DNA from 2 places in the Ruminiclostridium papyrosolvens DSM 2782 genome. Region 1 is predicted to be linked to the other one. Evidence: riboswitches for the same ligand, from Rfam matches in the RefSeq annotation. Region 1 holds a riboswitch; the other holds the start of a gene.
What was found. A riboswitch is a leader RNA that binds a small molecule or an ion and turns the genes downstream of it on or off. The one in region 1 is predicted to bind thiamine pyrophosphate.
Positions count from the first base shown of each region.

Region 2: it holds a riboswitch for thiamine pyrophosphate, as region 1 does, so the genes downstream of both, thiD (bifunctional hydroxymethylpyrimidine kinase/phosphomethylpyrimidine kinase) here and thiT (energy-coupled thiamine transporter ThiT) in region 1, are expected to answer to the same signal.

Region 1 covers NZ_CP119677.1:3,157,307-3,164,755, reverse strand. Annotated here, with positions in the region: gene P0092_RS14180 (recombinase family protein) at 1-369, shown strand, start outside; partial or broken gene P0092_RS14175 (sporulation stage IV protein A) at 357-641, shown strand; gene thiT (energy-coupled thiamine transporter ThiT) at 706-1,248, opposite strand; TPP riboswitch at 1,310-1,422, opposite strand; gene uvrA (excinuclease ABC subunit UvrA) at 1,627-4,458, shown strand; gene P0092_RS14160 (DUF47 domain-containing protein) at 4,728-5,351, shown strand; gene P0092_RS14155 (inorganic phosphate transporter) at 5,344-6,342, shown strand; gene P0092_RS14150 (ATP-dependent Clp protease ATP-binding subunit) at 6,664-7,449, shown strand, end outside.
Region 2 covers NZ_CP119677.1:3,025,566-3,033,014, reverse strand. Annotated here, with positions in the region: gene P0092_RS13540 (Fur family transcriptional regulator) at 1-272, shown strand, start outside; gene P0092_RS13535 (copper amine oxidase N-terminal domain-containing protein) at 422-1,171, shown strand; gene P0092_RS13530 (alpha/beta hydrolase family protein) at 1,174-2,010, shown strand; gene P0092_RS13525 (tocopherol cyclase family protein) at 2,075-3,052, shown strand; TPP riboswitch at 3,092-3,189, shown strand; TPP riboswitch at 3,264-3,363, shown strand; gene thiD (bifunctional hydroxymethylpyrimidine kinase/phosphomethylpyrimidine kinase) at 3,477-4,289, shown strand; gene thiC (phosphomethylpyrimidine synthase ThiC) at 4,286-5,596, shown strand; gene thiM (hydroxyethylthiazole kinase) at 5,612-6,433, shown strand; gene thiE (thiamine phosphate synthase) at 6,423-7,055, shown strand; gene chvE (multiple monosaccharide ABC transporter substrate-binding protein) at 7,370-7,449, shown strand, end outside.

The DNA.
Region 1 (7,449 bases):
CTTTTAGAGTTAAGTATAAACGGAAGACTGTCAGACGATGAGTTTGAAAGAAGAAACAATAGGTTCAATCAGGAGATTGATAAACTGAATATGAGGTTAAAGGAACTTGATGAGGATGAATTGAGAAACAAAGAAATAACCTATTCAGTTGAAACCCTGAGAAAAGTAATTGCAAAGGAAATTAATTACGAGGAGGGACTGGACAATAAACTAATTGAGTCATTACTGGAAAAGATTGAAGTATATAATACAAATAAAAAAAATGAAGTAGATTTGAAAGTATATTTCAAAGTATTGACAAAACCCTTTGATTATAAGATATTACGAGAGAGAAAGAATACTTCTGTTTGTTCCTCACAATACATATGATAAGGGCTGATATTGAAACAGAAATAGCTCCTTTGGTTGGAACTGAAAAGCAATCTGAAGAGTTAGTATCATATTTGCTAAAAGAGTTTGAAAATGATACCGGCAAGTTATGGGACTCAAACATATTCGGAAAGTCTCTTCATGAACTGGTAAATGAGGGATTGCAGAACAAGCTGTTCAGAATGCCGGAGGATGCACAGCTTAAACTTCAGGAAACCTTGCAGAAAATAATAAATGAGGGCAGCGGCGGATTGATATGTATTATACTGTAGCTCACATTAAACATAAATAACAAAAAAAGATGATTCAAGGTAAAGAATCATCTTTTTTGGCATATTAATATTTATAAAGAGTACCCTGTCTGGCAATATATTTACGTAAGGGTTTATACAAAGCAGATATAATAACTGATGTAATTATTAACTCAGGCACCATGTACTGACCGTTGTATATAAGAGAATAAAGGTAAATGTTCATTCCTTTGGGAGCATATGTATACCAAAGAATGATTCCTGAAAGAAAGTGAAACACAAATCTTCCCAGCATTGCTAAAGACGTACTTAAAAGTATGAAAAATAAATTTTTCTTGAATATTCCGGCAAGGCCAAGACATCCGAAGGCGAAAATATAGTCAAGAAATATGCCAAGGGGATGGTAAGAAAAATGTGTTCCAAGAGCAAATTGCAGAAAACCGTGAACAAGTCCCACAAGAATACCACGCTTTGTACCCCAACGAATGGCAAAAATAATTATTGGAACCATGCTTCCCAGTGTTACAGAGCCTCCATAGGGCATTTCATATTTAATAAAACTGAGAATCTGTGCAAGAGCTATAAAAACTCCTGCCTCCACCAATACTCTGGTAGACATTTTATTCATAATAGGTATCCAGTCCTTTCCATAACAAAATATAAAAATGCCATACCTGATGGAAAGCGCAGAGTATGACATAATAAATTTCCTACGCTGGCATTACCCAGATCAGGTACATGGGTTTTAAGTAAAACATACTTATCTCAGCCGAATTATTTTCCAGCTCCCCTTTAATATTTAAATTTTTTAATAAAAGTGATTATAGCAGATAGTAAAACAACTATCAACCTTTAAAATTATCCGTTGGTTTATAAAATATTGGCAAACATCGAACAAATGTTTGCATTTGTTTTGCTATTTGGTATAATAGTAAAGGCGGTAAAAGTGTTTAGGATAAAATTAATATATAGTTAAAATATAACATTTATGAAAAAGGTGTTTTAAATGATAAGGGATAATATTTTTATAAAAGGTGCACGTGAACATAATCTAAAAAATGTAGATGTTGAGATACCAAGAGATAAATTTGTTGTTATAACAGGATTAAGCGGTTCAGGTAAGTCTTCTCTCGCCTTTGATACTATTTATGCGGAAGGTCAGCGAAGGTATGTTGAATCACTGTCCTCCTACGCAAGGCAGTTTCTGGGTCAGATGGACAAGCCGGACGTAGACTATATTGACGGTTTGTCTCCTGCAATATCAATAGATCAGAAGACAACCAGCAGAAACCCAAGGTCAACCGTAGGAACTGTAACGGAAATTCACGATTACCTAAGGCTTTTGTATTCAAGGATAGGAATTCCCCATTGCCCAAAGTGCGGCAAGGAGATTGCACAGCAAACTGTTGACCAGATGGTAGACCAGATTATATCTATTGAAGAAGGAGCGAGAATACAACTCCTTGCTCCTGTGGTAAGAGGCAGAAAAGGGGAATACCATAAGCTTATAGAGGATGCCAAAAAAGATGGTTTTGTCAGGCTTAGAGTAGACGGACAAATAGTAGATATAAATGACGAGATTAAACTGGATAAAAACAAAAAGCACAACATTGAGATTGTTGTTGACAGGCTTGTAATGCGTGGAGATATACAGAAAAGACTTGTTGATTCATTGGAAACAGTACTTCGCTTAAGCGGTGGTATAGTTATAGTAGATATAGTCGGTAAAGAAGAGCTTCTGTTCAGTCAGAATTTTGCATGCAGTGATTGCGGAATCAGTATAGAAGAACTTGTACCAAGGATGTTTTCCTTTAACAATCCCTTTGGAGCATGCCAGACATGTACCGGATTAGGGAACCTTTTAAAGGTAGACCCTGAGCTTGTTATACCGGATAGATCCCTGTCACTTACAAGTGGTGCCATTAATGTTACGGGATGGAATATTGAGAGTGAGGATGCATATACCAGGATGATATTCAACGCCCTGGGAAAGTATTATAAATTTGATTTGGATACACCGTTTAACAAGCTTCAGGGAGAAGTAGTAGATGTCATCCTATACGGTACTAAAGGCGAGAAAATGAAAGTGGATTACGAAAGAGAATACGGCAAAGGGTCCTACATGGCTTCATTTGAAGGAGTTATTAATTCCATTGAACGCCGTTATCACGAAACCCAATCAGAAAGCATGAAGCAGTATTACGAGCAGTTCATGAGCGACAACCCTTGTCCTGATTGTAAGGGTGCAAGATTAAAACCTGAAAGTCTTGCGGTTACAGTCGGAGGTAAAAATATTCACGAAGTATCGTCTATGTCTGTTGCTGATACAAAAGAATTTTTTGATAACATTGAGCTAAGTGAAAGAGATAAGATGATAGCAAACCAGATTTTGAAAGAGATTGCGGCTAGGATAGGCTTCCTCGTTGACGTTGGTCTTGACTATCTCACACTTTCAAGACCGGCTGGAACTTTATCGGGAGGAGAGGCACAGAGAATAAGGCTTGCTACTCAGATTGGCTCCGGCTTGATGGGAGTGCTTTATATTCTGGATGAGCCAAGTATAGGTCTTCATCAAAGAGATAACGAAAAACTTCTGAAAACCTTAAACAGACTCAGAAACCTTGGTAATACGCTGATTGTTGTAGAACATGATGAAGACACCATGCATGCAGCGGACCATATCATTGACATGGGTCCCGGAGCAGGAATCCATGGAGGACATGTGGTTGCTGAAGGTACTCTGGATGATATACTAAAATGTGAAGATTCTCTGACAGGGCAATATCTTAGCGGACGCAAGAAGATAGAAGTTCCGGAAACCAGAAGGAAACCAAATGGAAAGTGGATTGAAATTGTAGGGGCAAAACAGAATAATCTGAAAAACATTAATGCCAAGATTCCGCTTGGGGTATTAACGTCGGTTACGGGGGTTTCCGGGTCAGGAAAAAGCACATTGATTAACGAAATCCTGTATAACAGCCTTGCAAATCACTTATACAGATCCAAGGCAAAACCGGGTAATCATGAAAAAATAAAAGGTCTGAAAAATATTGATAAGGTTATAAGTATTGACCAATCACCAATAGGAAGAACACCAAGATCAAACCCGGCAACATATACAGGGGTATTTGATATTATAAGAGAGGTTTTCGCTTCTACAAATGAAGCAAAGATGAAGGGATATAAAACAGGAAGATTCAGCTTTAATATAAAAGGCGGTAGGTGTGAAGCCTGCAGCGGAGACGGAATTATAAAAATTGAAATGCATTTTCTACCTGACGTATATGTTCCTTGTGAGGTTTGTAAGGGAAAAAGGTATAACAGAGAGACTCTTGAGGTTAAGTACAAGGGTAAAAGCATATCAGATGTGCTTAACATGACTATAGAAGATGCTCTTGAATTTTTCAAGAATATACCCAAAATCCAGAGAAAACTGCAAACCTTGTATGATGTAGGATTGGGATATGTCAAAGTTGGTCAGCCTTCTACAACTTTGTCGGGAGGAGAAGCCCAGAGAGTAAAGCTTGCCACTGAGTTGTCTAAGAGAAGCACTGGAAACACGCTGTATATATTGGATGAGCCTACAACAGGACTTCATGTAGCTGATGTTCACAAACTGATAGACATTCTTCACAGGCTGGTGGAAACAGGCAATTCAATAGTCGTTATTGAACACAACCTTGATGTTATAAAAACTTCTGACTATATTATTGATCTCGGGCCTGAGGGTGGTAACAAAGGAGGTATTATTATAGCACAGGGTACCCCGGAAGAAGTGGCAAAAGTAAAAGAATCCTATACAGGGCAGTATTTAAGCAAAATTATGAAAAGTAAGTAGCTTCAGTTATAAATAAGTATTTCCAAAGACGAGTATTTTAACGTACTTATCTTTGGAAATTTTTTTATTATTGCCCAAAAGTACAAGCTTGTTTATCAAAAATAATATAATAAAACAAGTAAATTATAAAAAATACATTATATATAGGACTCTGGTAAATACTAAGAAGGTTTGTTAATTCTATGTTAACTTTGTTGTAAAAAAATTTACATTGCTATATAATTAAATAGTAAAAATGTTACATTTTGTCGAAAGAAGGTAATTAATAAATGTTTAGAATTACATCTAAGGAAGAGAAATTTTTTGACTATTTTATTGAGACATGTGAGATTATTTGCAAAGCAGCATCACTTCTTGAGGATTTAACTACAAACTATGTTAATGTTAATGAAAAAATCTCAAACATAGAAGGAACTGAGCATGCATGCGATAGTAATGTCCATAAAATTCTAAATGAGCTTAACCAATCTTTTATTACCCCCATTGACCGTGAAGATATTTTCACAATAGCAAAAGAACTGGATAACATTACAGACGATATTGAAACTGCTGCACACAGATTCAGCATGTATAACGTAAAGGCTGTAAAACCCGAAGCTGTTACTATGACAAAGTTGATTGTCAGAGCAACAAGCGAGCTTAAAAATGTAATGATTGAAATGAAAAATATGAAGAAGAGTAAACAGCTCCAGAAAAAAATAATTGAAGTAAACAATGTTGAGGATGAAGCTGATACTATTTTCAGAGATGCAATGGCAAACCTGTTTATAACTGAGCATGACGCAGTAGAAGTTATAAAGTGGAAAGAAATTTTTGAACTTCTTGAAAACACAATAGATGCTTGTGAAGATGTTGCGAATATAGTAGAAGGGGTTGTTATGAAAAATGCTTAGTGTTTCATTAGTAGTTGTTGTTGTACTGGCACTAGGATTTGATTTCATTAACGGATTCCACGATACCGCAAATTCTATCGCTACTTCAGTTTCGACAAGAGTTTTGTCACCGCGTCAGGCAATATTAATGTCTGCAGTACTTAATTTTGTAGGTGCATTAATGAGCAGTAAGGTAGCACATACCATTACTAACGGTCTGGTTGATAGTACTATGATAAAGGTTCAATATGTAATTATTGCAACCTTAATAGCTTCAATTATATGGGATTTGATTACATGGTATTTTGGTATACCAAGTAGTTCATCACATGCGTTAATAGGTGCACTGGTAGGTTCGTCAATAGCATATTCAGGTGGGTTAAGCATAGTAAAATGGCAAGGTATACTGGATAAGGTTGTTATACCATTAATTACATCACCGATAATAGGTTTTGCAATTGGTTTTGTGTTCATGTCTTTTCTATACAAGCTACTCCGTCCGTTTTCACAAAGGTTCGTAAATAAATGGTTCTCTAAATTACAAATAGTTTCAGCGGCATTTATGGCATATTCTCACGGAAATAATGATGCTCAAAAGTCTATGGGAATAATTACATTGGCTTTAATAGGTGCAAATTTAAATAATGGACATACTGGAGTTCAGCCTTGGGTTATGATTGCATGTGCTATTTCAATGGCACTTGGTACATCAATAGGTGGCTGGAAAATCATTAAAACAATAGGTGTTAATATGATTAGACTTCAGCCGATTGGCGGTTTTGCAGCAGAAACAGGAGCGGCAATTGTTATTGAAACAATGACGCATTTCGGAGCACCTGTAAGTACAACTCATGTTATATCAACATCTATCATGGGTGTAGGAGCTTCAAAGAGATTTTCTGCCGTAAAGTGGGCATTGGCAAGAAATATAGTATATGCATGGATATTTACAATCCCTGTATCAGCAATCATCGGAGCATTTATTACGACTATATTTAAATTCTTTGCTTAATAAATATTAAAAACATACTTATTTTTAAATAGAAATGGTTAAAACTATACATTAATAAACCTGAATTAGAGTCGTATAGATTAGATATTAGGACTATAATTCAGGTTTATTCGTCTTTGGGCATATGAACTACTTATATAAGACAAAAATCAAAAAAATAAAAGCAAATCGGTTAGACCTCGAAATCTACTTGTGTTATACTAGTAAAAACTAATAAAGATAAAAGAGCAGTATAAATAATAAATTTTTTGGACATTTATGGAAATAATATAGTATATATATTGGAAGGAATATACTGGAATTAAAAGAAGAGGTGATTAAATGATAAAATGTTCCATTTGTAATAAAAATATTGCAGTTGTGTTTGTAACAAAAATTATAGACGGGAAGCAAATTCAAGAAGGCTTGTGTGTAAGTTGCGCAAAGAAACAGAATTTACAGCCAATAGATCAGTTACTGTCACAAACTGGTATGACAGAATATGAGCTTGATAATATAAGCAAACAAGTAGGAGATATGCTTGAAGAGATGGACGGGTCTGAAATAATGGAAGCGATGCAGGTAGACCCTGAAAACATTAATCAGGCAAATCCTTTTTTTAGTATATTAAATAAGGCGTTTCCAAAGCCAGATGATATTGAAGCAAACAATTCAAAAAGTCTTCAACCCATAGGCCAGGATAAAGACGGCGACGATAAGGACAAAAATTCAACAAAAACAAAAGCTCAGGACAAAAAGACTGTTAAAAAGAAAAAATACCTTGAAATGTACGGTACGAATCTTATAGATAAGGCTAAAGAAGGAAGTATTGATAAGATTATTGGCAGAGCACGTGAGATTGAAAGAGTTATTCAGATTTTAAACAGAAGGACTAAAAACAATCCTGTGTTAATAGGAGAACCCGGTGTTGGTAAAACTGCTATTGCAGAAGGACTGGCTTTAAGGATTGCTGAAAAAACTGTTCCTGTAAAAATACAGAATTCTGAGGTTTACCTTTTGGATATGACCAGCGTTGTCGCAGGAACACAGTTCAGGGGACAATTTGAAAGCAGGATGAAAGGTATAATAGAAGAAGCCAAGTCGTTTGGAAATATTATTCTTGTAATC
Region 2 (7,449 bases), 130 kb from region 1:
TTGCAACAGTGTACAGAACTATGGTTTTGCTGGATAAGCTTAATCTTGTTCATAAACTTGATTTTGATGACGGTTTTAGCAGATATGAGTTGGTCAAACCCAATGAGGATCACAGACATCATCATCTTATTTGCAGTTCCTGCGGTGGTGTTTCGGAAGTTGAGGAGGACTTACTGGATAATCTGGAGGAAGAAATTCTCAGAAAGAACGGTTTTCTGGTAAAAGACCACAGAGTACAGTTCTATGGATTATGTAAAAAGTGCAGGGAATAAATTATATAACTATATTTATAGAAGGCATAGTGGAAAAATAAACAAAATTATTTACCTACTGTGCCTTTAAATTTATTTAAATTAATATAGTTTATATTATAGGTCAGAGTATAATTAAGCTTGAATTTACAATAAATGGAGGGAAAATAATGAAAAAAGTTACAAGATTAATCAGCTTAATGCTGATAATTCTCATTCTGGGCGGAACAGCAGCTTATGCCGCTTCAGAAAACAAACAGTCAGTGTCAGGGGATATATATGTCCCTGTCAAGCTTGCTTGTGAAGCAATGGGAGGACAAGTTTCCTGGGACGGTAAAAAACAAATTACTACAGTTAAGCTGGGAAGTAATGAATTAAAACTTTTTGTCAACCGTTGTGATATTATATTAAACGGAAAGGCGAAGGTTTTAAAAGAAAAAGTTAAGGTTGAAGAGGGAAGAACAATTTTACCATTAAGTGTTTTAAATTCCCAGCTTGGACTAAAGCTTACATGCGATGACTATATTAAACTTATTTCCATGAAGTTCATAGGTATGGTTAAAGCCGGAAAAACCGCAGATGCTTCATTTTTACTCAGCAAAAGTTTTTCAAAATATGCGACTACGGAATTTATAAATTCTGCATTGGCTCCTGCGTTTTCAGTTATTGAGCCTGATGTTAAAACAATGACTTTAGCTAAAAATACCGTACACCAGAATGTTTTTATACCATTTACAATTCAGACGGCCAAATACAATTTTATTATGAGATTTGACTATAACGGAAAAATAGATGAATTTAATCAGGCAGCTGATTCATCACAATTTACATACTCAAAACCTTCATATGATAATTCTGCAAATATACTGAAAAAGAGGTTGCAATCGGAGAAGGAGAATGGAAGCTTCCCGGTACTCTGACAATGCCAAAGGGGAAAGGCCCGTTTCCGGCAATTATATTGGTACACGGTTCAGGCCCTAATGACAGGGATGAAACCTTGGGCCCCTTAAAGCCTTTCCGAGATTTGGCAGTGGGTCTTGCAAGTCAGGGAGTAGCAGTTTTGAGATACGAGAAAAGAACTTTGGAATATGGAGTTAGAATACAGTCATTACCGAAACTGACCATGACTGAAGAATTTGAAGAGGACGCTTTTGCTGCAGCAAATTATCTCAAAACAATAGATGGTATAGATGCTTCAAATATTACCGTATTGGGTCATAGTGAGGGCGGATATGATTTGCCCAGGATACTTGGCACAGATAAAACAGGTACATTCAAGGCCGGAATAATAATGAGCGGATGTTCCAGACCTTTATATGAGCTTCTGCCGGAGCAATATAAATATCTTGCAGGACTTGGTATGGCAACTGAGGAGCAGGCCGAGGCTGCAAAGGCACAGGCTGCTCTCATACAGGACAAGAGCTTTAATCCGGAAAATCCCCCTAAGGGCTATAGCCTCGGAACTCCATATTACTTCTATGATATGAAAAACTATGATGTTATTGGAATGGCCGGACAAATTGAAAAACCGGTACTTGTACTGCAAGGTGAAAGAGATTATCAAGTCAGTACGAAAACGGACTATGAAGGATGGAAAAAAGCTTTTGAAGGTAAATCAAATGCAGAATTCAAGCTTTATCCCAAACTGAATCATATGTATATGGAGGGAGAAGGACAATCCACTCCTGCTGAATATTATGTTAAAGGAAATGTTCCACAATACATTATAAATGACATTGCAGCCTTTATAAAGAAATAATACTAGCTTAAGAATTCAAAAAATGGGAACACTTCGTTATATACAACTAACGGAGTGTTTCTTTATGTATTTAATCAACAGAATTTTTAACCCCGAAATATATCAGGGAAGATATAGACGTAGAGGCTATTTTGAGGGCTGGTATTTTAAAATAATTGATAAAAATGCTAAAAATATTTATGCGGTTATTCCCGGTGTGTCAAAAACCAAAAGCGACAAGCATGCTTTTATACAGATAATTGATGGGGTTTCAGGGAAAACACTTTACAAAAGGTTTTCAATCAGTGACTTTTCATATTCTGTAAAAGACTTTCATATTTCCATAAAAGACAATCACTTCGACAGAAATGGTTTCTCTATTAATATAAAGGATGAGGGCTTCAATTTAAGAGGTAAAATAGGTTATACAGAGGTGGTTCCGTTTCCCAAAACTATATTTAATCCGGGTATTATGGGGCCTTTTTCTTTTATACCCTTTATGGAATGTTATCACGGAATTGTAAACATACATTGCGAGATTGAAGGATTTTTATGTATCAATGGCAAGGATACGGATTTTACCGGAGGTTACGGGTATCTTGAAAAGGACTGGGGAACTTCTTTTCCAAAGTCTTGGATTTGGCTTCAATGCAATCATTTTAAATCGGAAAATACTTGTCTTATGTTTTCTATTGCATCCATACCATGGTTGACCTCAAGTTTTGACGGTTTGATTTCATTTTTAAAGTTTGGAGATGATTTTTTTAGGTTTGCCACTTATACCGGAGCTAAAATTAAGAAGCTATCTTATGTAAATAACATTCTTGAAATTGTTGTGGAAGATTCAAAGAATATACTTTCAATAAAAGCTTCAGTAGCAAGGGGAGGAGTTTTAAAGGCTCCGAAAAACGGTATGATGGATATAGATATAACCGAAAGTATAACATCTCAGGTAGACGTTATTTTGCAAGATAAAAAGGGTAATATTATTTTTTCAGATAAGGGTAATAATACGGGATTGGAACTGGCAGGGGACTTCTTACAATTTGAAACGGAAAATTAAATCTTTACCCATTTATTATATTATGATAAAATTTAATAGTAACAGTTGCGGGGGAACCATTTTGGTTGAGAAGGTAAAACCTGACCCTTGGAACCTGTCGGTTAACACCGGTGTAGGGAAGCAAAATATTATCAGAAATTTTAGAAGAGATTTTGATAAATGCCGCTTACCTTACAAAGGTGAGCGTTTTTTTATTGGAAAAGTTTATAGCAGTGACTTGTGGGGGGACCAATTTTTGGTTGAGAAGGTAAAACCTGACCCTTGGAACCTGTCGGTTAATACCGGTGTAGGGAAGCAAATACGATTAATTATTGTATAGGTTAAAGGTGCTTTCCTGTTTGAGGGCATCTTTTTGTATGTTTTTACCATTCCAAAGGTCAAGTGGTACAAATACCCCTTTCAGATTAAGGAGGTGTAGCAATTAATGAAAAAAGTACTAACAGTTGCAGGTTCTGATTGCAGCGGAGGAGCAGGAGTTCAGGCAGACTTAAAGACCTTTGCTGCTCATGGTGTTTATGGAATGAGTGTTATTGTGTCGGTGGTAGCAGAGAATACGTGCCGGGTTATTGATATTCAGGACATAACACCTGATATGATTAAAAAACAGATGGATGCAGTTTTTGAAGACATAACACCCGATGCTGTAAAAGTAGGTATGCTGTCAGGCAGAGAGTGTATGGAAGCTGTTGCTGAAAAATTGGATAATTATAAGCCTGAAAACGTAGTTATCGACCCTGTAATGATTGCAAAAGGCGGGCATGCCCTGATGAAAGAAGATGCTTTGGAGTTTTTTATAAAAAGATTGATACCACTGGCGGGTATGCTTACTCCTAACATACCTGAGGCGGAGGCAATAACAGGAATGGAGATAACTACCTCAGAGGATATGAAAAAGGCAGCTGTCAGCATATACCGCATGGGTGCAGGAAGTGTCCTTATAAAAGGCGGACATTTGAAGGGAGATGCGGAGGATATACTTTATGACGGAAAAGAATTTTACATATATTCAACTAAAAGAATTCAGACAAAAAATACCCATGGAACAGGGTGTACATTTTCCTCTGCCATAGCCTCAAACCTTGCCTTGGGACTGCCTTTTCCAACAGCAGTCGAAAAAGCAAAAGAATACGTCACAATGGCAATTGAACATTCCCTGGAAATCGGAAAGGGGCATGGTCCCACACATCATTTATATGGAGTTTATAAAAACGGATTAAATAATTGGAGGTCACTATGAATTACAAAACACAGATGGAAGCAGCAAAAAAAGGTATTATTACAAAAGAAATGAGGATTGTTGCACAGAAAGAGTCAATGGACGAAAACAAGCTTAGGGAACTTGTGGGAGAGGGTAAAATAGCTATTCCGGCTAATATAAACCACAAATCCCTCAGTCCGGAGGGAATAGGCCAGGGACTCAGGACAAAAATCAATGTAAATCTTGGTATATCAGGAGATTGTCCTGACTACACAAAAGAAATGGAAAAGGTTGATATGTCAATCAAATTTGGCGTTGAAGCCATAATGGACCTAAGTAATTACGGAAAGACAAATACCTTCCGCAAAGAGCTTATTAAGCGCTCTCCTGCAATGATAGGAACAGTTCCCATGTATGATGCCATAGGCTACCTTGAAAAGGACTTGATGGATATTAAGGCTTCGGACTTTTTTAAAGTAGTTGAGGCTCACGCTATGGAAGGCGTGGATTTTATGACAATTCATGCAGGAATAAATAAACGTGCCGTTGAGTGCTTCAAACGTTCAAAAAGACTTACAAATATTGTTTCAAGAGGAGGCTCACTTCTTTTTGCATGGATGGAGATGACCGGAAATGAAAATCCTTTTTATGAATATTATGATGAGTTTCTTGAAATTCTCAAAGCATATGATGTCACAATAAGTTTAGGAGATGCATTGAGGCCCGGCAGTATCAATGACAGCTCAGATGCCGGACAGTTAAGTGAACTTATAGAATTGGGCAACCTGACCAAGCGTGCATGGGAAAAAGATGTTCAGGTAATGGTTGAGGGGCCGGGACATATGGCGATAAATGAAATAGCTGCAAATATGACTATTCAAAAGAGACTCTGTCATGGAGCACCTTTCTATGTACTGGGGCCTTTGGTAACTGACATAGCACCGGGTTATGACCATATTACTTCGGCAATTGGCGGAGCAATTGCGGCTGCTAACGGTGCAGATTTCTTGTGTTATGTAACTCCAGCAGAGCATTTAAGATTGCCTGACCTTTCCGATGTAAAAGAAGGAATAGTTGCTTCAAAAATAGCTGCTCATGCTGCTGATATTGCTAAGGGGATACCCAATGCACGTGAAATTGATAACAAAATGAGCGATGCCAGACGCCGAATTGACTGGGAAGATATGTTCTCATATGCTATTGACGAAGATAAGGCAAGAGCATATTTTGAAAGCACACCTCCTACTGACAAGCATACCTGCTCTATGTGCGGAAAAATGTGTGCTATGAGAACTACAAATAAGATTTTAGCCGGTGAAAAGGTTGAGTTCGTAACCGAGAAATAGTAAAGGAGACTAACTATGAGTGGGTATACAAAACAAATAACAAGCTTAATTACAGAAGTCAGAAATAAAAAGCCACTTATTCACAATATTACAAATTATGTAACTGTAAATGATTGTGCAAATATAATTCTGGCAATAGGGGCTTCTCCCATTATGGCAGATGATATTAATGAGGCTGGGGATATTACGTCAATTTCTTCCGCACTAGTAATAAATATAGGGACATTAAACAAAAGAACTGTGGAATCGATGATTTTATCAGGTAAAAAAGCAAATGAGAAGGGTATTCCCGTAATATTTGATCCAGTTGGTGCAGGGGCCTCAAAGTTGAGAAATGAAGTCACAAAAACTATTCTGGACGAAGTGAAAATAAATGTTTTGCGAGGAAATTTATCTGAGATAGCTTACATTGCAGGACTTAATGCCACAACAAAAGGTGTTGATGCATCAGAAGCTGATATTGAATCCAATGACTCCACAGCCGTTGCAAAAAAGGCGGCTGTAAAGCTTGGTTGTATTGTAGCCTTAACCGGAGCCGTTGATGTAATTTCTGACGGAAAAAACCTTGTGACCATCTCAAATGGACATAAAATGTTGTCAGATGTTACGGGGACCGGCTGTATGACTACTGCCCTGGTTGGCTCCTTCTGCGGTGCAGAAAGAGATTATTTCAAGGCTGCTGTGGCAGGAGTGGCAGTAATGGGGATAGCAGGAGAGCTCGCCTATGAAGCCGCAGGACATAAAGGTACGGGAAGCTATCATATTGCAATAATTGATTCCATTAGTAAGATGGATGAAAATATTTTTGGAGAGAAGGCAAGAATAAATGAAAACTAAAGTTGATTATACCCTTTACCTTGTAACCGACCGTGAGCTGATGAGTACCAAGACACTGGAAGAAGCAGTAGAGCAGGCAATAATGGGCGGTTGTACTTTGGTTCAGTTACGTGAAAAGACAGCTTCTTCACGGGAGTTTTACCAAACGGCCCTTAATATTAAAGCAATAACGGACAAATATAAAGTACCTCTTATTATAAATGACAGAGTTGATATTGCTTTGGCTATAGATGCTGACGGAGTTCATGTAGGGCAGAGCGATTTGCCCGCTACTATTGTCCGGAAAATCATAGGTAAAGACAAAATACTTGGCGTATCGGCAGGGTGTGCCGAGAAGGCTATAGAGGCTCAAAGAGAAGGAGCTGACTATATCGGAGTGGGTGCCTTGTTCTCAACAAGCACTAAAACTGATGCTAAATCGGTGTCAAAAGAGACTCTCATTAAAATTGTAAAGGAAGTTTCTATTCCTGTAGTAGGGATAGGCGGAATAAATGAACAGAATGTAGCTCAACTTAAAAATACCGGAATAGATGGGATTGCCGTTGTATCTGCTATAATTGCACAAAAGGATATAAAACTATCTGCTGAAAAAATGCTTGAAATATTTGTGGAAAAAGCGTAAAAGAATACCTCAAACCTTCGATTAAAAGAATGGCTTTGGGGTATTTTTTTGTGCTTTTTTGATTAATACTTACTTTGGAAATGAATATTTTTGTACAAAGTTTATAGTAAACATAATAATTTTATGACTATCTTTGTCTATAATTACTAAAAAAATTCTAAAAAAATTAAAGGATTATAAAAAAAATCACATTTATTTAGATTCCTCGAAAGATTAATATAACAGTATAAAACTTGACCGACATACTTATTGTTCCCGGAGCTTACTTCTAATATACGTCGGGAGGGTAAAATATTTTCAGGAGGAATAAAGACATGAAAAAGGTAATCGCTTTGATTTTAGTAGTTGTTCTTTCAGTAGGTATGCTTGCAGCATGTGGAGCTTCACCTTCAAC